Regions from separate parts of the Arthrobacter sp. Y3225116 genome, predicted to be linked through region 2. Evidence: riboswitches for the same ligand, from Rfam matches in the RefSeq annotation. Region 2 holds a riboswitch; each other region holds the start of a gene.
The links. A riboswitch is a leader RNA that binds a small molecule or an ion and turns the genes downstream of it on or off. The one in region 2 is predicted to bind S-adenosylmethionine.
Positions count from the first base shown of each region.

Region 1: another riboswitch for S-adenosylmethionine. It lies ahead of AC5RV2_RS07130 (O-acetylhomoserine aminocarboxypropyltransferase/cysteine synthase family protein); the one in region 2 lies ahead of AC5RV2_RS09300 (LLM class flavin-dependent oxidoreductase).
Region 3: another riboswitch for S-adenosylmethionine. It lies ahead of AC5RV2_RS08735 (bifunctional o-acetylhomoserine/o-acetylserine sulfhydrylase); the one in region 2 lies ahead of AC5RV2_RS09300 (LLM class flavin-dependent oxidoreductase).

Region 1 covers NZ_JBNHGL010000048.1:5,309-14,219, forward strand. Annotated here, with positions in the region: gene AC5RV2_RS07120 (Ig-like domain-containing protein) at 1-5,210, opposite strand, end outside; gene AC5RV2_RS07125 (CoA-binding protein) at 5,456-5,953, opposite strand; gene AC5RV2_RS07130 (O-acetylhomoserine aminocarboxypropyltransferase/cysteine synthase family protein) at 5,950-7,425, opposite strand; SAM riboswitch class I at 7,520-7,614, opposite strand; gene malQ (4-alpha-glucanotransferase) at 7,837-8,911, shown strand, end outside.
Region 2 covers NZ_JBNHGL010000077.1:473-5,756, reverse strand. Annotated here, with positions in the region: gene AC5RV2_RS09300 (LLM class flavin-dependent oxidoreductase) at 1-1,308, opposite strand, end outside; SAM riboswitch class I at 1,397-1,486, opposite strand; SAM riboswitch class IV at 1,636-1,750, opposite strand; gene AC5RV2_RS09295 (CoA-binding protein) at 1,883-2,299, opposite strand; gene AC5RV2_RS09290 (alpha/beta hydrolase) at 2,438-3,736, opposite strand; gene AC5RV2_RS09285 (helix-turn-helix domain-containing protein) at 3,856-4,398, shown strand; gene AC5RV2_RS09280 (VOC family protein) at 4,539-4,904, opposite strand; partial or broken gene AC5RV2_RS09275 (ATP-binding cassette domain-containing protein) at 5,266-5,284, shown strand, end outside.
Region 3 covers NZ_JBNHGL010000069.1:2,725-11,447, forward strand. Annotated here, with positions in the region: gene AC5RV2_RS08730 (VOC family protein) at 158-799, opposite strand; SAM riboswitch class IV at 1,026-1,140, shown strand; gene AC5RV2_RS08735 (bifunctional o-acetylhomoserine/o-acetylserine sulfhydrylase) at 1,208-2,533, shown strand; gene metX (homoserine O-acetyltransferase MetX) at 2,614-3,696, shown strand; gene AC5RV2_RS08745 (winged helix DNA-binding domain-containing protein) at 3,775-4,941, opposite strand; gene AC5RV2_RS08750 (SGNH/GDSL hydrolase family protein) at 4,954-5,796, opposite strand; gene AC5RV2_RS08755 (alpha/beta fold hydrolase) at 5,951-7,012, shown strand; gene AC5RV2_RS08760 (alpha/beta hydrolase) at 7,127-7,777, shown strand; gene AC5RV2_RS08765 (RNA-binding S4 domain-containing protein) at 7,796-8,023, opposite strand; gene AC5RV2_RS08770 (glycine--tRNA ligase) at 8,209-8,723, shown strand, end outside.

The sequences.
Region 1 (8,911 bases), on a different contig from region 2:
TTACCCGTCAGGTCCGTGATGCCGTTGGTCAGCCGCACGGTGTAGGTGCGGTTGGCCAGCAGGTTGGCGGGGTCGAGGGTAGCCGTCCGGGTCGCATCGTCGTAGCTGACGGTTGCGGTCACTGCCGTGCCGGCCGCGTTGGTTACCCGGAAGGTGGTGCCGTTGACTCCGGCCACCGGTTTGTTGAACGTGGCGGTGATGTTGCTGTTGGTGGCCACGTTGCTGGCGTTCACCGCCGGCGTCCGTCCGGTGATGACCGGTGCGGCCTCGGTGGTGAAGTTCCACGTGGTGGCCGTGATCTGGTTACCCGATTGGTCCTGGATACCGCTGGTCAGCTGCACGGTGTAGGTGCGATTGGTCAGCAGGTTGGCGGGGTCGAGGGTGGCCGTCCGGGTCGCATCGTCGTAGCTGACGGTTGCGGTCACTGCTGTGCCGGCCGCATTGGTGACCCGGAAGGTGGTGCCGTCGACTCCGGTGACCGGTTTGCTGAACGTGGCGGTGACGTTGCTGTTGGTGGCCACGTCGGTGGCGTTCACCGCCGGCGTCCGTTCGGTGATGACCGGTGCAACCTCGGTGGAGAAGTTCCACGTAGTGGCCGGCAGGGCATTGCCCTGCAGGTCCCGGATGCCGCTGGTCAGCTGCACGGTGTAGGTGCGGTTGGCCAGCAGGTTGGCCGGGTCGAGGGTAGCCGTCCGGGTCGCAGCGTCGTAGCTGACGGTTGCGGTCACTGCCGTGCCGGCCGCGTTGGTGACCTGGAAGGTGGTGCCGTCGACTCCGGTGACCGGTTCGCTGAAGGTGGCGGTGATGTTGCTCTTGGTGGCCACGTTCGTAGCTTCCGCCTCCGGGCTGCGGCCGGTCACCGATGGAGCCGGTCCGGCAGTGGTGAACGTCCAGCTGGTGGCAGCGAGGGCGTTGCCCGCCGCGTCCCGGATGCCGTTGGTGAGCGCAACGGTGTAGACCGTGTCGATCGCCAGGTCCGCCACCGGGTCGAGCGTCACCATTCTGGTCACCGGATCGTAGGTCACGGTCGCGGCGGTCGGTGCCGTTGCCTCCGCGGCCGTCAGCGTGGCCGTTGCCCCTGAGATCCCCTGGACGTCCTCGCTGAAGGTCGCAGTGATGTCGACCCCGACGGCCACGCCGGTTGCCCCGTCAGCGGGAGCGCGGTCCGTCACCGTGGGGGCTTCGGTATCTTCCGGGGCGGTGAGGTCAACGGTCTGGTCCGTGAACCGGAGGCGCTCGACGTTGGTGATGGTGTCGGTGCCGTCGTCCCCGGTGCCCCGGACGTGCGCCACAGTTGTGACTCCGTCGACGGTGGTGATGTCGTATTCCTCGAATTCGCCGGAGAAGTTGGCGGTGTCGATGTCCGTGGAAGCCGCACTGTTGAGGATTTCCCGCACGATGACGACGTTGCCCGGGTCGATCCGGCCGGCCATGATGTCGGCCTGGATGTTCTTCAGGCTGGTGACGGACCGCAGTTCAGCGCCCTGGGCGTCGCGCACGCTCAGCCGCACGTTCAGCCACTTGTCGCCATCGATAACGTCATCCGCGCCGTTGCCCCAGATCTGGTCGCTCCCGGAGCCGCCGATGATGATGTTGCCGGCGCCGAACTCGGTGGCACCGGCGGGCAGCAGGTCGGCCAGTCCGGCGATCCGCTCGATTCCCTCGGCGTCGAGCGTATTGCTGAGGCCGGGCACGGCCACCTCGTTGTCGGGGTCGGCCGGAATCACGTCGTCGCCGCGCAGGACGTCGTCCTTGTCCCAGCCGGAGAGGGCCTCGACCAGCAGGAACCGGTCCTTGAGCGCGTTCGGGCCCTCCACGACGATCATGCGCATGTCGGAATCGGCTGCTTCGACCGACCGGGCGTGGGTCACCCAGTCGAAGCCGTAGACGCCGTGATTGCGCTCGATCCCGGGACCGGCGACCATGATGTCGTCACCGCCCTCGGCATCGTAGTCGTCCTCGCCGCTGTCGCCGATGAGGACGTCGTGGCCGGGGTTGTTAATGTCGTCGAAGAACGGTGCGCCGCTGTCGCCCTGGAGCAGGTCGTTGGCGTTGCCGCCTTCCGCCCAGTCGTCGCCGCCGCCGCCGAACACCGTGTCCGGTCCGTCGCCGGCGATGATGAGGTCATTGCCCTCGCCGGCGAACGTCTGGTTGCCATTGAGCCCGCCGTTGGAGAAGTCGTCGCCGTCGCCGGACATGATGACGTCCAGGCCGGGACCGGCGTCGATCGCGTCGTTGCCCGGCCCGCCCTTGATCACGTCGTCCCCGTGGGAGTCGGTGATCCGATCGTTGCCGGCGCCGCCCAGGAGGGTGTCCGCGCCGTCGTTGCCTTCGATGATGTCACTGCCGCCGTTGCCCCAAACGGTGTCGTTGTCGACGCCGGCCCAGATCCGGTCCGTCCCGTCGGCGCCGTCGGCATCGTCCTTGCCGTTGTAGGTCGCCTGGGCGTTCAGGCCCGCGCGGTCCACGCTGTTGGAGACGCGGTAGCGGATGGTGCCGTCCGCCATGCGGAGCAGCAGTGCTGACTCGTCGCAGGCCGAGGCGGGATCATCGGCCACATTATTGCCCGTGGTGTGGACGATGTTGCCCATCTCGAACTCGCAGTCGGCGACGCCGAAGACATCGGCCTTGAGCGCGGCCGCGTCGGTATTGCGCATCACCAGCTCGGCCATGGAATTGCCTTCGAGCTGGGCCCGCAGGTTCAGGCCAGAGGTGCGGGACAGGTAGTAGAGCCGGTCCCCGTCCTGCAGGTCCGTCATCTGGCGTTCGAAGATGTAGTTAAAGGTGGAGCCGAGCAGCCCGCCGAAAAGGTTCTGGGCTTCGGCCAGGCCCCCCACCCACAGATCAACCGTGTCCAAGCCGGTCTTGGAGGCAGCGCCGTCGTTCTCCCACTCGCCGTTGCTGTTGACGAAGTCGTAGGCATCGGCCGGAGTCTCCGCCGCCGGGTCGGGGCTCATGTCGAAGAGTTTCTGTGCGGCCGCGCGCTTGGCCTCAAGGCTCGTCGCCTCGGTGATGCTGGGGTGCGTGCCGTAGGCGGCCATGAAGTTGACCACCGAATCCGGATGCTTCAGCGCCTGCCCGAAGTCCACCCAGCTGCTGTAGGGCTTCAGGGACGACTCGCTCGTCTTCGCGTAGAGATCCTTGCGGAAATTGTTCAGCGACGGAACGCCGGTCTCCCGGCCGCGGGCGATGTTGAGCGCGGCCAGGTCCAGGGGCAGGCCGAGCACGCTGTTGCGCAGCGTGTCGGTGACGAACTCGTCGAGCTCTGCGCCCACCTGGTCCGTCATGCCCATGGCGATCGCGCCTGCCGCCTGCTCGGGGGTCATCGTGCTGTCCCCGTTGGCGTAATAGGCCGGCGGATTCAGGAACGCGTCCAGCAGCGGGAGGCCGATGTCGGCTCCGCTGTTGGTCTTCCGATCCACGGTGTCCGTCAGCATGGAGTGCCCGAACCGGTAGGTCGCGTGAGCGAACTCCGCCTCGATCGCCGGATCGATCGCCGTGTCCGCCTGGGTGAAGACGTTGAACGGATTGATGCCCGGTTGGATTTTGCGCGCGAAGTCCTCGAAGACGATGTGCTGGTACTCCATCTCCGTGACGAACCGTGCGGCCTGGAAGAGGCGCTCGCCGTTCCATGCGCCGTTGGACAGCTTCCACTCGTTCAGGTCCAGGTTCAGGGACGTCAGCAGTTCTTCCATGTAGGTGACCAGCCGATTGTGCTCCGAGTGGAAGACCTGGTGCACGGCGGTGAGTCCGATGTTCTCGTTCACGCGGCCGTCGCCGGCAACGAAGTGCGCGTCGAGCATTTCGTCGTCGTAGGTGCCCGGGTCCTGCCGGCCGCTGGTGGGTGTGATGCCGTCGTCCCCGTCGGGTGCCAGGGCCGCGCCGCGGGAGTCGAACGGTGCCGCGTAATGGGAGATATCGTCCAGGAAGGCGATGCCGATCCGCTGGACATCCGCCGGCGGCGCGACGGGGTTTTCGAGGTTCCCTTCCACGAACTGCTTGTCCTGCGTGATGTACTGCGGCAGCCCGTTGGGGCCCCGCAGGAAGCGCCCGTACTGGTCGGTGGCCAGCATCGGGATGTTCACGACGTCGGCGTCGGAGAGCTTCAAGCCGAGCAGGGACTCGGCTTGCGCCTTGATGTCCGCCCAGGTGGCCATCCCGCCGGGTTCGCCTTCGGCCAGTTCGCCGGTCGAGACCGGGTTGCCCTCCTCGTTGAGCTCGTATTCCCGCAGGAAGACGTGATGGGACGGATTCGACGAGTAGGTCTGGCTCTGGTCAACCCACGGAGAGTCCGTGTTCGTGGCGTCCTGGATATCGTCGTCGGTGCCGAGCTTGCCGTCGGGGCCGGGCTGGTTCTCCGCCCGGTTGAGCAGCATGAAGTTCGTGGGCGAGCCCTCGACATACAGCGGATCGTCCTTGGCCAGCGGCATCATGACCACGTTGCTGGTCTTCTTGGTGAAGTCGATGCCGTGGTCGAAGAACTGCCCGAACAGGGCAAAGAAGCCGTTGTATGGCGGCGAGAGTCCAAAGTCGGTGGTGACATTCGGGATGTCGAGGGTCTCGCCGTCGGGCACGCAGTTCAGGGGCAGGCCCTCGTTGTCGCAGGGAACCGCCGTCGGGCCGTCGTTCACGGTCCGGTGTGCCTTGCCGGCGGCGGCGATGGCTGCCGGATTGCTGGAGGTCTGGTCCACGATGACGTTGCTGACGAAGCGCGGGTCCGCGTCCCGGATCATCGGAACGTTGACCGACTTGTACGACTGACCACCGGCTGTGGTCCGCCATTCCGGTTCTGCCAGTCGCGGGAAGGGCAGGCTGGCGGCGCCGAAGTGCCCTTGGTTGGGCACCAGGTTGTTGTCGGACCCGTCCACGGTGCGCAGCCCGTAGGGCAGCAGCGGATTGGCTATCTGGTGGGGGCCGGGGCCCAGGAGCGGCTGGCCCGGCACGGGCCTGCCCTCGGCGTCTTCCTTGGTGGCGTGGTTCTCCGCGATCTTGATTTGCTTCAGGATGAACCGCATGTCTCCGGCATTCAGGGTCAGGCCCTGGCCTACCGGCGCTGCCAACGCCGCGGGGGCGAGGGCGGAGGGCAGCACGCCCGCGCCCAGCACCAGCGCGGCGAGCCCGGCCGTAACTTTCTGGGGGAAGGATGGCCTCCCCTTGCGGGCACGCTCGGCGCCCCTCCTTGGCTGTGGATCGGTTGGTGCAGTAAACACGGTGACTCCCCCTAGTCGAATGATGTGTGGCTGGCCACAGCATCCGATGAGGACCTTGGGGAAATCCTTGAAGGCTCGATGAAGCTACTTGCGGGCAGGAAAAAACCCGCCCCAAGCCCCGGCCCTCCACGTGGAAGGCCGGGGGACAAGGGGCGGGTTTCGCGGCGGTGGCAGCCTCGCGCAGGCCGGCCCTCCGCCGTCGTTGGTACAGTGGCTGCCGGTCGGGGAAGCTGCCTCGCGCGCGCCTAGGCGGTCAACTGCCGCTTGGAGGAGATCACACCCGTGTCGAAACCGGCCAGGTGCAGGCCGCCGTGGAATCGGGCGTGCTCGATCTTCACGCAGCGGTCCATCACCACGTTCAGGCCGGCGGCCTCGGCCTCGGCCGCGACCTCCTCGTGCCAGGAGCCCAGCTGCAGCCAGAGGGTCTTGGCTCCGACGGCCAGGGTTTCCTCCAGCACGGTGGGCAGGTCGTCGTGCCGGCGGAACACGTCCACGAGATCCGGCACTTCGGGCAGGTCGGCCAGCGACTTGTACACCGGCTGGCCCAGAATTTCCTTGGCCACCGGGTTCACGAAGTACACCTTGTACGGCGAGCTGGACAGCAGGTAGGTGGCCACGAAGTAGCTGGCCCGGCTCGGCTTGTCCGAGGCGCCGACAATGGCGATCGACTTGGTGTTGCGCAGGATGTTCAGCCGCTCCGGGGCGGACGGTCCCACCCAGGTACGTTCTGGTGTGGCGGTCACTTGGCGGCTCCTTCTTCGGCTTCGATCAGTTCCTCCACGGACTCGACTACACGCGTTCCGGGCTCTGTCCGGGCGGCGCGCTCTGCCGGGATCGTGCAGGACTCGCCGGCGTAGCTGGGGGAGGCGAACTCGGAGGTGTCGAACGTGTCGTCCTCATGGTCCCGGCTCGGGCCGTGCTCGGCGCCAGCCTGCTGCGAGGCGGCCAGCGCCTGGTCCAGGTCCCAGAGAATGTCGTCCACGTCTTCCAGGCCCACGGAAATGCGGATCAGGTCCTCGGGCACGCCGGCAGCCACCAGCTGGTCGGCGGTGAGCTGCTGGTGGGTGGTCGATCCCGGGTGCAGCACCAAGGTCCGGGCGTCGCCGATGTTGGCCAGGTGGCTGGCCAGCTGCAGCGACTCGATGAACTTCTGGCCCGCGGTGCGGCCGCCCTTGACGCCGAAGCTGAACACGGAGCCCACGCCCTTGGGCAGGTACTTCCGGCCCCGCTCGTAATGCGGGTGCGCGGGCAGGCCGGCGTAGCTGACCCAGGAGACGCGCTCGTCGGCTTCCAGCCACTCGGCCACGGTACGGGCGTTGGCCAGGTGCTCGTCCATCCGCTGCGCCAGCGTTTCCACGCCCTGCAGCAGCTGGAACGCGGACTGCGCGGACAGTGACGGGCCGATGTCGCGCAGCTGCTCGGACCGGAGCTTGGTGAGGAAGCCGTACTCGCCGAAGTTGCCCCACCAGGACACGTTGCCGTAGCTGGGCACCGGTTCGGTCATCTGCGGGAACTTGCCGTTGCCCCAGTTGAAACGGCCGGATTCGACGACGACGCCGCCCAGGGTGGTGCCGTGGCCGCCCAGGAACTTGGTGGCGGAGTGGATCACGATGTCCGCGCCGTGCTCGATCGGGCGGATCAGGTAGGGCGTGCTCAAGGTGGCGTCCACGACCAGGGGGATCCCGGCGTCGTGCGCCACCGCGGCCAGGCCGGCGAGGTCCGCGATGTCGCCGGACGGGTTGGCCACGATCTCCGTGTAGACGGCCTTGGTGTTCTCCCCGATGGCCGCGGCGAAGTCGGCCGGGTCGTTGGAGTCGACGAAGGTGGTCTCCACCCCGAACCGGCGCAGCGTCACGTCCAGCTGGGTGATGGTGCCGCCGTAGAGCTTGGACGAGGCCACGATGTGGTCGCCCGACCCGGCCAGGGCCGCGAAGGTGATGAACTCGGCGGCCATGCCCGACGACGTGGCCACCGCGCCGATGCCGCCCTCGAGCGAGGCGATGCGCTCCTCGAACGCGGCGACCGTGGGGTTGCCGATGCGGGAGTAGATGTTGCCGTACTTCTGCAGCGCGAAGAGGTTCGCGGCGTCGTCGGTGTCCTTGAACACGAACGAGGTGCTCTGGTAGATCGGTACGGCTCTTGCACCGTGCTCGGCGTCGGGCGTGCCGCCGGCGTGCAGGGCGCGGGTGCGGAAACCGAATGTGCGTTCAGCCATCAGGCGCTTGCTCCTTCAAAACTTGGGTTCCCGGGCAATGACGGTCCTGGCGGCACCGGGCAGGCACCGTCCGGATCAAAGATTGCTTGCGCTCTCTCCATCGCTTCTGGCGGTAGCACCTTTCCGGTGGCGTCCGGATGGTTGCTGCGGTGTCAAAGAGCCAGATCTCTCAACCGCTCGGGATGGTCCCGTCCATTCTCGCAACCAACCGCCGCGGCGCCAAAAAATGTTGAGCCGCGTTGCGTCCGGGGTTGGGCGCCTTCGGACTTGGGGTGGGCGCCTTGCGGTTGCCCCTGGCTTGCGGTTGCCCGGCACGACGGCGGTGCTCGCCGCGCGTCGGGCCACGATCTTCGCCGTCCCGGCCCAGGACGGACGTTCACGGGTCCGGACAGTTCACCGTAGATTGGATCTATGGCTGAACTTTCGGCGCTGCAGCGCCTCGCGGGGAAACATGGCGTTGGCATTACCTTCCATGGCTGGGACGGGGGCGAGAAAACAGTCAGTGAGGCAACGCTGGTTTCCGTCCTCACCGCGCTGGGCGTCCCCTGTGCCACCGACGATGATGTGACGGCTTCCCTCCGAGCCGCTGAACTGGCACCGGTGCAGCGCACGCTGCCGCCCGCCGTCGTCGTCCGCCAAGGCACCGCCACCGAGGTTCCGGTCAATGCGCGGCCCGGCGTCCGTCCGCGGGTCCGGATCCTGCTGGAGGACGGCTCCCGGCGCGACGTCGAGGTGCTGGCCGGCGGGCGGGAGGAGTCGGAAGATGCTCCGCCTGTTCGTTTCACGGCGGTGGTGCCGGCCGACATCCCGCTGGGCTGGCACACGCTGGAAGTCGCGGAACGGTCCGAGGCGATGGAGTCCGGAACCGACGCGGCCGCAGACCGGACGGAGGCGCTGGAGCCCGGAACCGGCGCGGCCCCGGAACCGGCCGACAGCCAGGCACGGTGCGCCCTCGTGGTCACCCCGCGGCGCCTGACCACCGCCGACCGCCTGCCCCGGACGTGGGGGTTGATGGCACAGCTGTACTCCGTGCGCTCGCGGTCCTCCTGGGGCATCGGCGACCTCCATGACCTGGCCAGCCTCGCCGAAACGGCTGCCGCGAAGGGCGCGGGGTTCGTCCTGATCAACCCGCTGCACGCGGCCCAGCCGAAACCGCCGGTTGAGCCCTCGCCCTACCTGCCCTCCACGCGCCGGTTCGTCAACCCGCTGTACCTGCGGGTCGAGGACGTGCCCGAAGCCAGCGGCGTCCCGCTGGCCAACAACTTCCACGAGGCGAACCTGGACGCCGGCATCCTGGACCGCGACCCGGTGTTTGCGGCCAAGCTGCAGGCGCTGGAAGCGGTGTACGCGGTGCCCCGGTCCGCAGAACGGCAGCAGCGGTTCGAAGCCTTCCGCGCGCAGGAAGGCGAGGGGCTGGAGCGCTTTGCCCTGTGGTGCGCCATGGCCGAAACTGTTCCGGCCGGGGCTCCCGAGTGGTCGGATGCCG
Region 2 (5,284 bases):
CGTGGGGTAGGCGCCCAGCTTCTGCAGCTCCGGCACGACGAATTCCACGATGTCCTCGAAGGTGCCCGGGGTGATCGCGTAGGCCAGGTTGAACCCGTCCACGTCGGTCTCGTCGACCCACTCCACGAGCTTGGCGGCCACCTCCGCGCCGGAGCCGACGGTGATCGGGCCGAAACCGCCGACGCCGACCCATTCGGCCAGCTGGCGGATGGTCCACGGCTTGCCGCTGTCGCCGGACGCCTTTTGGAACGTCTCCACCGAGGACTGGATGGCATTGGACTTCACGTTCCCGCCGATCACGTCGTCCGGGCCGTAGGTGGAGAGGTCAATGCCCATCCAGCCGGAGATCAGCGCCAGCGCGCCGTTAATGTCCGCGTAGGACTTGTAGTCCTCGAATTTGGCCTGCGCGGCGGCGGTGTCCGGTCCGGTCACCACGGTCTGCATCGCGTAGATGCGCACGTCGTAGCGGTCGCGCCCGGCAGCTTCCACGGCGTCGCGGATCTTCTTCACGGATGCGGCGAGCATCTCCTTGGTGGGGCAGGTCACGAACACCGCCTCGGCGTTCTCGGCGGCGAACTCGGTGCCGCGCTTGGAGGCGCCGGCCTGGAAGATGACCGGGGTGCGCTGCGGGCTCGGCTCGGTAATGGCGATGCCGGGAACCTTGAAGTACTTGCCCTCGTGCCGGATCTCGTGGACCTTGGACGGGTCGGTGAAGACGCCGGTCTCCGCGTCCTTGACCACGGCGTCGTCCTCCCACGAGCCCTCGAGCAGCTTGTAGATGACCTCGAGGTATTCGTCCGCGTGGTTGTACCGCTCGTCGTGCTCCAGCTGGTCTTCCTGGCCCATGTTGCGCGCCGCCGAGGGCAGGTAACCGGTGACCACGTTCCAGCCGACCCGCCCGTTGGTCAGGTGGTCCAGCGTGGCCAGGCGACGGGCGAACGGGTAGGGGTGCTCGTAGGCGGTGCCGGCGGTGACGCCGAAGCCGAGGTTCTCGGTCACCGCGGCCATCGCCGAGACCAGCATGAACGGATCGTTCACCGGGACCTGGGTGCCGGCGCGCAGCGTCGTCTCGTTGGACGAGCCGAACACGTCGTAGGTGCCGAGCACGTCGGCGATGAACAGGCCGTCGAAGAGGCCCTTTTCCAGCACCTTGGCCAGATGGGTCCAGTAGCCGATGGTGTTGTAGGTGGCGGACTTGTCCTGCGGGTGGCGCCATAGTCCGGGCGACTGGTGGCCCACGCAGTTCATGTCGAAGGCGTTGAAACGAATCTGGCGCCGGGGGTTGGGCTGCGGGTTGTTCACGGTCATGTCAGGCTCCTTTTCTGATGAGAAGAGCCCGCGCCGGCCCTCCGTCGGGCATGCGGCTGCCAACGGAAGACCAACGAGAGATCGAGCTTCTCCATCGGTCCTGGCGGTAGCACCTTCCTCAGGGAGGGGGTTGCTGCGGCGTCAACAAGCCAGGTCTCTCGGCCGCTCTGGATGGGTACGTCTCCCATTGGACACCTTGGGGTGCCGGAAGGGAAATGTCCTGCGTCACGCGGGGTAAGAATTACGACGCCGGTGTGGCTCCTCTCGGCGGGGCTCCCGCCGGAGCTGCGGCGCGGCAACCGTCACGGTTGGGGCGCAGCCCGGAGGGGGCCGTACTTGCCGGGCACGGTGTTGTGCGCGGCCGGATCCTCATCTGGGGCACCCCGCTACGGGAGAGGGTTGCCGCCCAACCAGCCAGAGCTTGTCGTTGGGACTCTTGATCTCGGAGTCGAGTATGCCGGGGCCGATCCGGCGCAGGGAACCACGTGACAGGCCGTGACCTTCCGGGGCGTAATGTTACGGGCGCCTCATCGTGCGGGCGGGCCGCGTCGGGCGGGCACCGAGCTCACCCGACCTAAAGGCCGAGGCGCGGGGCCTCGATCGCCGGGCAGGTATCCATGACGACGTCCAGACCGGCCGCCTTGGCCCGTTCCGCCGCGGCTTCGTCGACGACGCCCAGCTGGAGCCACACCGCCTTGGCACCGATTTCGATGGCCTGGTCCACCACCGGGCCGACCTTCTGGGAGTTCACGAAGCAGTCCACCACGTCGATCTCGCCGGGAATGTCCCCGAGCTTTTGGTAACCGGTCAGGCCGAGGACGTCGTCGCCCTGCAGGTTGACGGGGACGACTTCCATGTCCAGTTGGTCCATCAGGTACCGGGAGATGCGCATGGCCACCCGGTGCGGGTTCGTGGACAGGCCGACGACGGCCCAGCGGCCCGGCGTGCTCAGCAGCCGGTAGACGGCCTCGGGGTCATTTTGGTGTGCCATGGCGCCACCCTACCTGCGACTCTTCGGCACCGGAACCGTCGCTGGTCCTCTCCCCCGCAGCCGCCCTCATCGAGGAGTCAGCTGGCGCCCTCAAACCGTCGGTTTAGGGGCGCCAGCCGAATAGTCGATGGTTTGGGGCTAGCCAGCCAACTGGGCCGCCGCTGCGTCGGCGTGCTCCGCCACCCAGTTCCCCACCAGGTCGAGCAGTTCAGCGTCCACGGGCTCGCGGATCTGGCGCTTGTAGTCGGAGAGGGCCGGGGCCTTCGGGTCGCGGCGCAGCAGGTGCGACAGGTCCTCGATCTTCCTGGTGGTCACCGGGCCGGGAACGGTGGCCGCGATGATGTCCAGGTCGGCCGGGTCCACCTGCACGTCCTTGGCTCCCGTGACAGCCAGCACCGGCACCTGCAGGCGCTCCAAGTTCGGAACGGGGTCGAAGTCGAGGAACTCCCGGTGCCAGAGCGCGTTGATCTTGCGGCCCTGCATGCGCACCACGTCCTCGGTGGTGGTGCGGAGTTTTTCCACCGATTTCGCCTGCATCTTGACCAGGTCCTGGCGGAGGAGCTTCAGCAGCAAGCGCGGGAATGCGGGCAGCGAGTCGCTGATCTGGGCTGTCTGCCATCTGCCTGTCTCGAAGCCCGTCTGTGCCGAGGCCGAAAGCAGCACAGCCCCATCCACCCGTGTGCCGGGATCGGCCGCCACGGCCGCCGCGTGGTAGCTGCCTTCGCTGTGGCCGACGAGGAACACCGGCACGCCCGCGGCCTTTTGGGCGGCCATCCAGCGGAGGGCGGCTGCGGCGTCGTCGGTGTTCTGACGGAAACCGGCCGCCCAGAAGGTTCCTTCCGAGCCGCCGGTACCGCGCTTGTCGTAGCGCAGGGACGCGATTCCGTGGCCGGCAAGCGCCGCCGCCAGGTCTCGGCTGATGCCCAACGGCATCCGTTTGTGGTCGGCATTGCGGTCGATCGGTCCGGAGCCGGGCAGGATCAATGCCGCGCCGCGGACCGTTCCGGCCGGCTCGGCCCAGGTCCCCGCCAGCTCAACGGTCCCGGACGGGAAGGCGACCACTTCTTCGGTGAACGGCTGACCGGCGGGCAGGCCGGCGGCGGCACGGATCCGGGCCGCAACATCCTCGGCGTCGGGAAGCGACACAACCACCCGGGCGTACTTTTGCCCGTCCAGGTCCAGCTGCACCGCCGGGGTGCCGCGGCGGGCGACGGCGAGGGTCTTGCCGCGTCCGCGCCAGGTTCCCACCCGGGTCCGTCCCGGGATCGCAAGCCCGGGAGCGCGCAGGCCGTGGACGCCGTCGAACGCGTCCGCGAGCACGCGCACGGAGGTCACCGCGGACAAGGGGAAGCGCTGGTCGCCGAGCAGCCCCGCGATTTTCTCGAACCGGTCCAGCTCCAGCAGAACCTCCTTGTTCCCCACCACTATCGCCGCCACTGCGACTCCCTTCGGGTCGTTTATTGCTCGTGTCTTGGTCGTTTGGTCGCGGCTTGCCTGCCGGACAGTACGATTATTATCAGTTGTGGGAACAATGTCAACTGTGAGAACGTTGAGCCATGTCCTCCTCACCGAGCGCCGACCTGATCCTGCACCCGGTACGCCTGCGGATCGTCCAGGCGCTGCTGGGCAACCGTGAGCTGACCACGGCGGAGATCTCCGCCGAACTTCCCGACATTCCCACCGCGACGCTCTACCGGCACATCGGCACGCTTTCGAAGGCCGGCGTGCTGGCGGTGGCCCAGGAGAGGCCGGTTCGCGGCACCACCGAACGAACCTTTCGGCTGGACGTGGCCAGGAGTTCGGTGGCCGAGGATGACCTTGCCTCCATGACGGCCGATGACCACCGGCGCGGCTTCATGACCTTCGTGGCCGGGCTGCTGGGGGCCTTCGACCAATACATCGCCGGGGGGAATCCGGACTTCGTGCGCGACGGGGCCGGCTACCGGCAGACCGCCCTCTGGATGACGGACGAAGAGTTCGAGGAATTCACCTCCACCATCAGGGCCGCCGCAGAGAAGGTGGCGGCCAACGGCCCGGAGGAGGGGCGGCACCGCCGCCTGTTCTCCACGGTCCTCATCCCGGCGGATCCGCCCGCCTGATCGCCCGGCCCGCTTGTCCGCCGGTCCCGCACCGGGAGCAACGTCCGACGTCGGCGGCCCATGGGCGGGAGGAGGCACCGGCGCCGGCGCCTCCCGAACGAACGGAGGCACCGCCGTCGTGATGACCCGGGAGAGCGGCCTTACGCGTCCCAGCAGAGGCAGAAGGGGTGTCCGGCGGGGTCGGCGTACACCTGGAACCCCGAGGCGGCCGCCGGGTCATCGGCCGGCTTCAGCAGCTTGGCGCCCAGCGAGGTCGCCTGTTCATGGGCGGCCGCGAGATCGTCGATGTAGAGGTCCAGATGAATCTGCTGCGGCGTCCCGTCCGGCCAGTCGGGCGGAATGTGGTTGGGTGCAAGCTGGAATCCCAACCGCGGTTCGCCGCCCACTAAGACCGTGTGCCAGTCGTCTTCGGCCTCGACCGTCCCGTCCAGGAGGCTGGCCCAGAACGTGCTCTCCGCCGCGAGGTCGGCGGCGTCGAATACGATGATCTGTCGGCTGTTTTTCATGCGGTCATCCTGCCAACGCGCCGAAGTTGCGTCCATGGATAGCCGTGCCGCGGTTGTCTCGCCGGCCGGTTCCCCCACGAGCGGGTCGCGCCTGTGTTACGGCAGAGTGTCGTCGCTCCTTTGTTACGGGTCATTATTACGGGCGGTTTGCCGGGAGCGCCGCGGGTACCGTTTAGTTAGTGGTGACCATCCCGAGCGGCCGAGAGACCTGGATCGACGACGCCGCAGCAACCCTGGTCACCGGAAGCCCACCCAGGCTGCCGGTGATAACGAGGTGACAAGCCACGGGTACGGCCGGCGAAAGCCGGGCCGCACGGCTTGATCCGTAGGGTGCTACTGCCAGGATCGATGGAGTGATCCAATGACTGCAGTACTGTCGT
Region 3 (8,723 bases), on a different contig from region 2:
GACCTGGTGCCGGTCGGACACGGTGGGACGAGCCATGTGGAAAACCTTGGCCCTGCAGGACGATCTGGAGGGCTTGACCACTCAAAAGCTCCGTTTCGGGCGTCTGCTCCTTCTATAAAGTGAGCGGACGCCCGAAACGGAGCGATGCCGCAAAGACTTACAGTTCGACGATCCCGTTGGCGGTTTCGAAGCGGACGGACAGGATGCCAGGCGTACCGTTCGGTGCCGTCCAGGCGACCTTGACGTCGTCCAGCAGGCCGTCGACCGGGGTGCCCAGCCAATCCGCCACCCGCTCGGAAGAACCGGCGATGGTCAGGCCGATCAGCTTGACCGTGGCGGGGCGGGCGTTGGACGGGTGCAGCGGTTCGGTGCCGTCATCCCAGCGCAGCATGTAGGGCACCTGCGGGTCGGCGATGAGGCCCTTGATCCCGATCTGCTGCCAGCTCAGTTCCTGCCCATCCGGGAACTTGCGGTTGCCGGGAACCGCGTGGCGGCCCAGCCGTTCTTCGAACGGGGTCAGGTCGTCGACCGCCACGCACCAGCCCATCCAGCCTCCGCCGGCTTCCGACCGCGCCCGCACGGCCTGGCCGAAGGGGGCTTTGTCGGAAGCGGGGTGGTCGAGCACCTCCACCACCTCCAGGTAATGGTGGTCGGTGAGGGGGAAGATCATATTGCGGGTGCCGAAGCGGGGGTGAACCCCGCCCTTGACGGCGTCGATGCCCAGGGCTTTGGCGATCCGCTCTGAGGTGGCAGCCAGACCGTCGGGTTCAGCAGCATAAGAAACATGGTCGAAGCGCATGGCATTATCTTGGCACTTTGTGAACCCGCTCTCGACTTAGGGTGACCTAAGTCACTCAGCTTGCGGCTCGTGCGGCGGCCCGTATTCCTGACACTGATTCCCCTCGGCGACATCCAGCCAGGCAAAGCGGCCGGGCGGGCGGGCGGACACACGGGCGGCGGGGGCCGGTCGGTCATAAGGTGTCATATTGTTGCGGCCGCCGGCTTGTCTGCGGAGACTGGAGGCAGGTCATGAGTGCCAGCGCAAAACCCCGGTTTGCTGGCCGGCAACCCTCCAACCGCGGTGGGGTGCCCCGGGTGAAGACCAGGCAGCCGCCACAAGGCGGTGCGCAAGCGCGGGTCACACCCGGGACAGACATGCCGGCACGGCCGGATCCCGGATGGCCCCTTCCAGTGAAGGAGTTGCACCATGTCCAATGCCGATTGGTCCTTTGAAACCCGTCAAATCCACGCAGGGCAGGAGCCGGATGCCGCCACGGGCGCCCGCGCACTGCCGATCTACCAGACCACCTCGTTTGTGTTCCCGAGCGCGCAGAGCGCGGCCGACCGGTTCGCCCTGTCCGAACTGGCGCCCATCTACACCAGGATCGGCAATCCCACCCAGGAAGCGGTCGAGACCCGGATCGCCAACCTGGAGGGCGGTGTCGGCGCCCTGCTGCTTGCTTCGGGCCAGGCCGCGTCGACGTTCTCCATCCTCAACCTGGCCGAGGCCGGCGACCACATCGTGGCCAGCCCCAGCCTGTACGGCGGCACTTACAACCTGTTGCGCACCACGCTGCCCAAGTTCGGCATCGAGGTCACCTTCGTCGAGGATCCGGACAACCTGCAGCAGTGGCGCGATGCCGTCAAGCCGAATACCAAGGCGTTCTTCGGCGAGGTCGTCTCCAACCCGCGCCAGGACGTACTGGACCTGGAGTCGGTCAGCGCCATCGCCCACGAAAACGGCGTGCCGCTGATCGTGGACAACACCTTGTCTACCCCGTACCTGATCCGCCCGATCGAGTGGGGGGCCGACATCGTGCTCCACTCGGCCACCAAGTACCTCGGCGGCCACGGGACGGCGATCGGCGGCGTGATCGTTGACGCCGGAACGTTTGATTTCGCCGCCAACCCGGAGAAGTTCCCCGGGTTCAACACGCCGGACGACACCTACAACGGGCTGGTCTTCGCCCGCGACCTCGGCGTCAACGGCGCTTTGGGAGCCAACCTGGCCTACATCCTCAAGGCCCGGGTGCAGTTGCTGCGCGACCTGGGGTCCGCCATCTCGCCGTTCAATGCGTTCCTGATTGCCCAGGGGCTGGAGACGCTGAGCCTGCGCGTGGAGCGGCATGTGGCCAACGCGCAGAAGGTGGCCGAATTCCTGGAAGAGCACGACGACGTTGCCTCCGTCGCGTACCTCGGCCTGCCCTCCAGCCCCTGGTACGAGCGCGGCCGCAAGTACGGCCCGAAGGGGACCGGCGCCATCGTCGCGTTCGAAATCAAGGGCGGCATCGAGGCCGGCAAGCGCTTTGTGGACGGCCTGGAACTGCACTCGCATGTGGCCAACCTGGGCGATGTGCGCTCGCTGGTGATCCACCCGGCGTCGACCACCCATGCCCAGCTCTCGGCCGCGGAGCGGGTCGCGGCAGGGGTGACCGACGGGCTGGTCCGCCTGTCGGTGGGCATCGAGAACGTCAACGACATCATCGCCGACCTGGAGGCCGGTTTCCGCGCCGCCAAGGGCGCGGACGACTAGGCAAGCAGGTAGAGCGCAGCGTGACGATAGTGCAACCGCAGGAACTGGTGGAACAGGCGACCGACGGCATCCTGCGCCGGATGCCGGTTGGTGCGCTGGAGTTGGAAGCCGGCGGCTATCTGCCCGAGGTGGTCCTCGGCTTTGAAACCTGGGGCACCTTGAATGCGGACGCGTCCAACGCCGTCCTGATTCAGCACGCCCTGACCGGCAGCACGCATGTCGCACGCGGCTGCTCGGACGAGGACGGCTGGTGGGACGATCTGGTGGGCCCCGGTGCCACGATCGACACGGAGCGCTATTTCGTAGTGGCCGCCAACATGATTGGCGGCTGCTACGGTTCCACCGGTCCCTCGTCGCCGGCGCCGGACGGGACGCCGTGGGGGTCACGCTTCCCGTTCGTCACGATCCGCGATTCGGTCCGGGCCGAGGCACGGCTGGCCGACGCGCTGGGCATCCGGCGCTGGCACACGGTGCTCGGCGGGTCGATGGGCGGCGCCCGCGCGCTTGAATGGGCGGCGACGTTCCCGGAGCGCACCGCCCGGTGCGCCGTCCTGTCGTGCGGCGGCGCGAGCACCGCCGAGCAGATTGCCTTCGCGCAGGCGCAGGTCGCGGCCATCCGGCTGGACCCGCACTTCGCCGGCGGCGACTATTACGGCGGTCCCGCGCCCGAGGCGGGTCTGGGTATCGCCCGGCGCATCGCGCACATCAACTACCGCTCGGAGCCGGAGCTGGAGTACAGGTTCGGCCGCAAGCCGCAGGCGGAGGAGCAGCCGTACGGCGGCATCACGCCGTCGGCCCGTGGCCGCTATGCCGTGGAGAGCTACCTCGATTACCAAGCGGACAAGCTCGTCGCGCGCTTCGACGCCAACAGCTACATCCTGCTCACCGAGGCCCTCATCAGCCACGACGTTGCCCGGGGCCGGGGCTCGCTGGAGCAGTCGCTGGGCGGCCTGACCGACACGCAGTTCTTCGTGGCCGCGGTGGATTCCGATCGCCTGTACTTCCCGGATCAGTCGCGGCAGTTGGCCGAGGCGTTGCCCGGGGCAGTCAAGGTCCACACCATCGAAACGCCGCTGGGCCACGACGGTTTCCTGACCGATATCCACCAGCTGCACGAGGCCCTGACCGAGGCGTTCTTCGCGCCCGACCTCCCGCCTGCCTGACGGCGGCCCGAGTACGACGCCGGTGCGCGCCGTCCGCGCGGCTACCCCCCGCTGTGCCCGATCGGGTTGAGCGGAGCGTCAGGCCAGGTCGAGCGACACCGGCCGCCGCAGGAAGGCCGCGTACCGTTCCACGGCGACGCCCACGGCCTGCGCTTCCGGCTCGGTGAAGACCCGCAGCGGTTTAAGCCGCAGCTCGGCGGAGCCGGGCCGCAGGACGTGCCTCCAGTTGCCGGCCATCCGTCCGTCCAGCAGCAGCACGTGGATCGGCACCTCGCCGCCCGGCGCCGCCGGCGCGCTGCCGCCCAGATAGCCGCGGGTCTTGGTGTAGCCCATGACGTATTCGTCGTAACACTGGATCAGGTCAGCCCGCGGGTGTCCGTCGTCCGCCGCCGCGGCGGCACCGCCGATCGTCCCGGCGGCGGGGGAGTACCAGAGCTGTTGCCCCTCGGCTTCGAACCGTTCCAGTCCGTCACCGCCGCCGGCTTCGAGGCCGCGCTTCAGGTCCGCCTGGGGCAGTTTGGACCAGTCGGAACAGTCCTTTAGGGTCGCCGGTCCGCGGCTGGTGAAGTAGCGCCCGCTTAGTTGGGCCAGCGCCGCGTCGCGGTCGAAGTCCGCGGCCAGCGGCGGCACCCGCTCGTCGAAGGCCGCGTACGTCTGCTGCACGGCGCCGGATCCGGCAGTCCGCGGAGGCCCGTTCACCAGCACCCGGTCCATTTCCGCATGGAACACCAGATGCCCCAGCCGCTGGCCGCGCAGCGTCGCTCCGTTCAGCCTCGCGCCGTCGTCCTTGAGCAGCGCCGCCTCGGCGAGCCGGGCGGCGAGCTCGTCCCGGGTCAGGTGCCGGCCTCCGGCGACGGCCGCGGCCAGCACGTCGTTGCTGCGCGCCACCGTTGCCTCATCCAGGCCCAGCTGCCGGTCCCGGCCCTTGTTCCCTGCCTTGAGGCGGGGGCCGGAGAGCAGCATCAGCCAGCGCAGGTCCTCGGCGGCCACAAAGTGCCAAGTGGGCCGCAGGACATGCGTGCGCAGGATGCGTCCGCCGGCGATCGCCGCATCCACGTCCGCAGCGTTGTCCCGTGCCGGTCCGCCGCAGCGCTGGGCGAGCGACCAGCGGGCATAGGCATATTCCTGGGACTGGAAGGCGAGCAGCCAGCGCAAGGCGGCGGCGGTGTCGTCCCCGGGGCTGTCCCACAGCCGCTGTGCCCGCAGCCGGTGACGGCGGATCTCCTGGGGACTCGGCTGCCGCACCGGCTGCTCCTGTTACCCGGCGGCGCCGGGAGGCATGCCCGGACCGAAGAAGGGGTCGGCGGCCGGCCGCTTGGGCAGGATCCCGTCGCCCGAGGACTGTTGCCGGACCCGGCGCAGGACCCACGGGACCAGGTGCTGGCGTGCCCACACCAGGTCCTCGGTGCGGGCGGTGCGCCAGTTCTTGGGCGGCAGCGGTTTGGGCGCCTCGGGCTGCAGCGAATGCTCCACGTTGAGGGCGTCCAGCACCATGGCCGCGATGGTGTGGTGCCCCAGCGGGGAGAAATGCAGCCTGTCAGGTGCCCACATCTGCGGTGCCTTCAGCTGGCGCAGCGCCCACATGTCGGCCACGACGGCGTTATGGCGTGCCGCCACCGTGCGCAGGTTTTCGTTGTAGATGGCGGCCTTGCCGCGGACACTGCCGATGACGGGCGTATCGCCGATGTCGGGCGCGGTAAACAGGACGATGGTGGCTCCCGACGCTGCAAGCCGGGTGACGGCGCGATCGAACTTCTCGGCCAGGGCGTCCGGGTCGCCGCCCGGCCGGATCACATCATTGCCGCCCGCGCAGATCGAGATGAGGTCCGGCTGCAGGGCCAGGGCCGGTTCGACCTGTTCATCGATGATCTGCTGCAGCAGGCGGCCGCGGATCGCGAGGTTGGCATAGGCGAAGTCATCGTGGCCGCGGGCGAGTTCCTCGGCCACGCGGTCGGCCCATCCGCGGTGTCCGCCCGGGCTCCCGGGGTCCGGGTCGCCGATGCCTTCAGTGAACGAATCACCCAGGGCAACGAAACGGCTCCAGGGATGGCGGGCCGCGGCGACGGACGCTTGTGTTTCGGAAAGGGACAAGTTACTCACAGGTACATTGTCCCAAGAAGCCGCGGGGGACGCACAGGCAGGCGAGACCCAATACCTGAATCACCTTTCAGAAAGTGATGGTCAGCGCCCGATTTCCCCGCTACTGTGTGCTTGACGCGGCCAACGGCGGCCGCATCGACCTCGAGGAGCTGAGATGGAATTGCTGGCGGGAATCGTGGCGCGGCGCGTGCCGACGGAGCGGCTGACGGTGAACATCCTCGAGCGCGACGGCGACCGGCCCGACGGCATCCCTGTGGTTTTGGTGCATGGGAATGTTTCCTCCGCGTTGTTCTGGCAGGAGGCGATGCAGGCGCTGCCGGCCGACTACCGCGTGCTCGCGGTGGACCTGCGGGGCTTCGGCCGGACGGACCCGGCGCCGGTGGACGCCGGCCGCGGGCTGCGTGACTTTTCCGACGACCTTCAGGCCACGTTGGACACCCTGCAACTGGGCTCCTCGCACCTGGTCGGCTGGAGCATGGGCGGCGGCGTGGCGATGCAATACGCGCTGGAGCATCCGGTCCGCAGCCTGACGCTGCAGGCTCCGGTCTCGCCGTACGGGTTCGGCGGGACGGTGGGACCGGAGGGACGAAGGCTCACCGAGGATGACGCCGGCGCCGGCGGCGGAGGTGCCAACCCCGACTTCGTGGCGCGGTTGCAAGCCGGGGACACCAGTGACGACGCGCCTGCCTCGCCGCTGTCGGTTTACCGCTCGACCTATGTGCACGCCGGGTTCCAATCGCCCTACGAACGCATCTGGGTCGAATCGATGCTCAGCACCAAGACCGGCCCCGACAACTATCCGGGCGATTCCGTCCCCTCGCCGAACTGGCCCGGCTTCGCTCCCGGACGCAGGGGGGTGCTGAACACGATGGCGCCGGGGGTCTTCGACGCCAGCGGCATTGTCGACCTGGCAGTCAAGCCGGACATCCTCTGGATCCACGGCGACAGCGATGCGATCGTCTCCGATGCTTCATTCTTCGACCTGAACTGCCTCGGCAAGGCCGGCCTGGTGCCCGGCTGGCCGGGGGAGGACGCTGCCCCGCTGCAGCCGATGGTCGCGCAGACCCGGGCGGTGCTGGAAAAGTATGCGGCCAACGGGGGGCGCTTCACCGAGGTGCTGCTCGAAAACTGCGGACATTCGCCGCACGTGGAGTATCCGGAACGGTTCGTCGCCGAGTTGACGGGGCACATCGAACGGAGCGACGGGGCCGGGTAGGCCGGCGGGCGGCGGGGCTCCGGGTAGCGGGTCGGTGCCCGGAGTATGGGAGATCCGACACATCAAGAAGCTTTAACTTTCAACCAATGGGCTTTTTGTGCGATCATGGAACGCATGACTGAAACTGCTTATCAGCCCGTCGTTGCCTGGTCCAAACCCGAACAGGAACGGGCGGGAACGCCCCTGCTGGTGCTCTTCCACGGCTACGGATCCCACGAGCAGGACCTGATGGGCCTGGTGCCCGGACTGCCGGAGGAATTCACCGTGGCGGCGGTGCGCGCGCCGGTGGCGATGGGACCCGGCTTCACCTGGTTCCCCCTGATGCACGAGCCGGACTTTTCCGTGGACAAGGTCACGAAGGCCGTCAGCGACGTGGTGTCCTGGCTGGACGGAGTCAAGGACCAGCACAGCAGCGTTTCGGTGCTGGGCTTTTCCATGGGCATGGCGGTAGCCACCTCGGTGCTGCGGCACCGCCCGGAGGAAATTGCCGCAGTGGTCGGCCTGTCCGGATTCGCCGTGCCGGCCGCGGGCAACGATTTCTTCCGCGACGATGCGGTCAAGGCGATCCAACCCCCGCTCTTCTGGGGCCGGGACCAGGCGGACCAGGTCATCACCCCGGACAAGATCGAGTTCACCCACGCCTGGACGAACGAGCATGTGGACTTGACCAAGGTCCTCTACCCCGGCATCGGCCACGGCATCAACGCTCAGGAACTGGCGCATGTGAAGGAGTTCCTGACCTACAAGGTGCTGCAGGGGAAGTAGCAAACGGCCCCGTGCGGGTCAGCCGCGGCTGACCCGCACCGTTTGGCCGTTGCAGCTGACCGTATCCCCGGCGTGCAGCTGCCGGCCGCGGCGCGTTTCGATGTCGCCGTTGACTTGGACCAGTCCGTTCTCGACGAACTCCTTGGCCTGGATCCCGTCGTCGGCCAAGTTGGCCAGCTTCAGCAGCTGGCCCAGCCGGATCATTTCGTCGCGGATCGGCACGTCATGCATTTCGTCGGAAGCCATGGAACCATCATGCCTGATGCCTGCCGATGCATCCGCGCGGTTCGGGTTCGGGTTCCCGTTTTCGGTAGGCTAACGTTGTAGCTTCGCTATGCGCCGATCCGTACCTGCAGCAGCCGGGCGGATCTGTGCCATGACAACCCTCGGACCGCACCCAGCGGCCCTGGAGAGATACGGAGAACCACCTCATGGCAGCAGCCAAATCAGCCCTCGATTCGATTATTTCGCTGGCCAAGCGCCGCGGCTTCGTGTTCCAGGCTGGTGAGATTTACGGTGGATCCCGCTCCGCATGGGACTACGGGCCGCTCGGCGTCGAGCTGAAGGAAAACATCAAGCGCCAGTGGTGGCAGACGATGGTCCGCGGCCGCGACGACGTGGTCGGACTGGATTCGTCGGTCATTCTACCGCGCCAGGTCTGGGAAGCGTCCGGCCACGTGGACGTCTTTTCCGACCCGCTGGTGGAGTGCCTCAACTGCCACAAGCGCTACCGCGCCGACCACCTCGAAGAAGAGTACGAGGAGAAAAAGGGCCGCGCCCCGGAAAACGGGCTGAAGGACGTCGCCTGCGTCAACTGCGGCACCAAGGGCGAGTGGACCGAACCCCAGGAATTCTCCGGCCTGCTCAAGACCTTCCTGGGCCCGGTCGCCCAGGAAGAAGGCATGCACTACCTGCGCCCGGAGACCGCGCAGGGCATCTTCGTGAA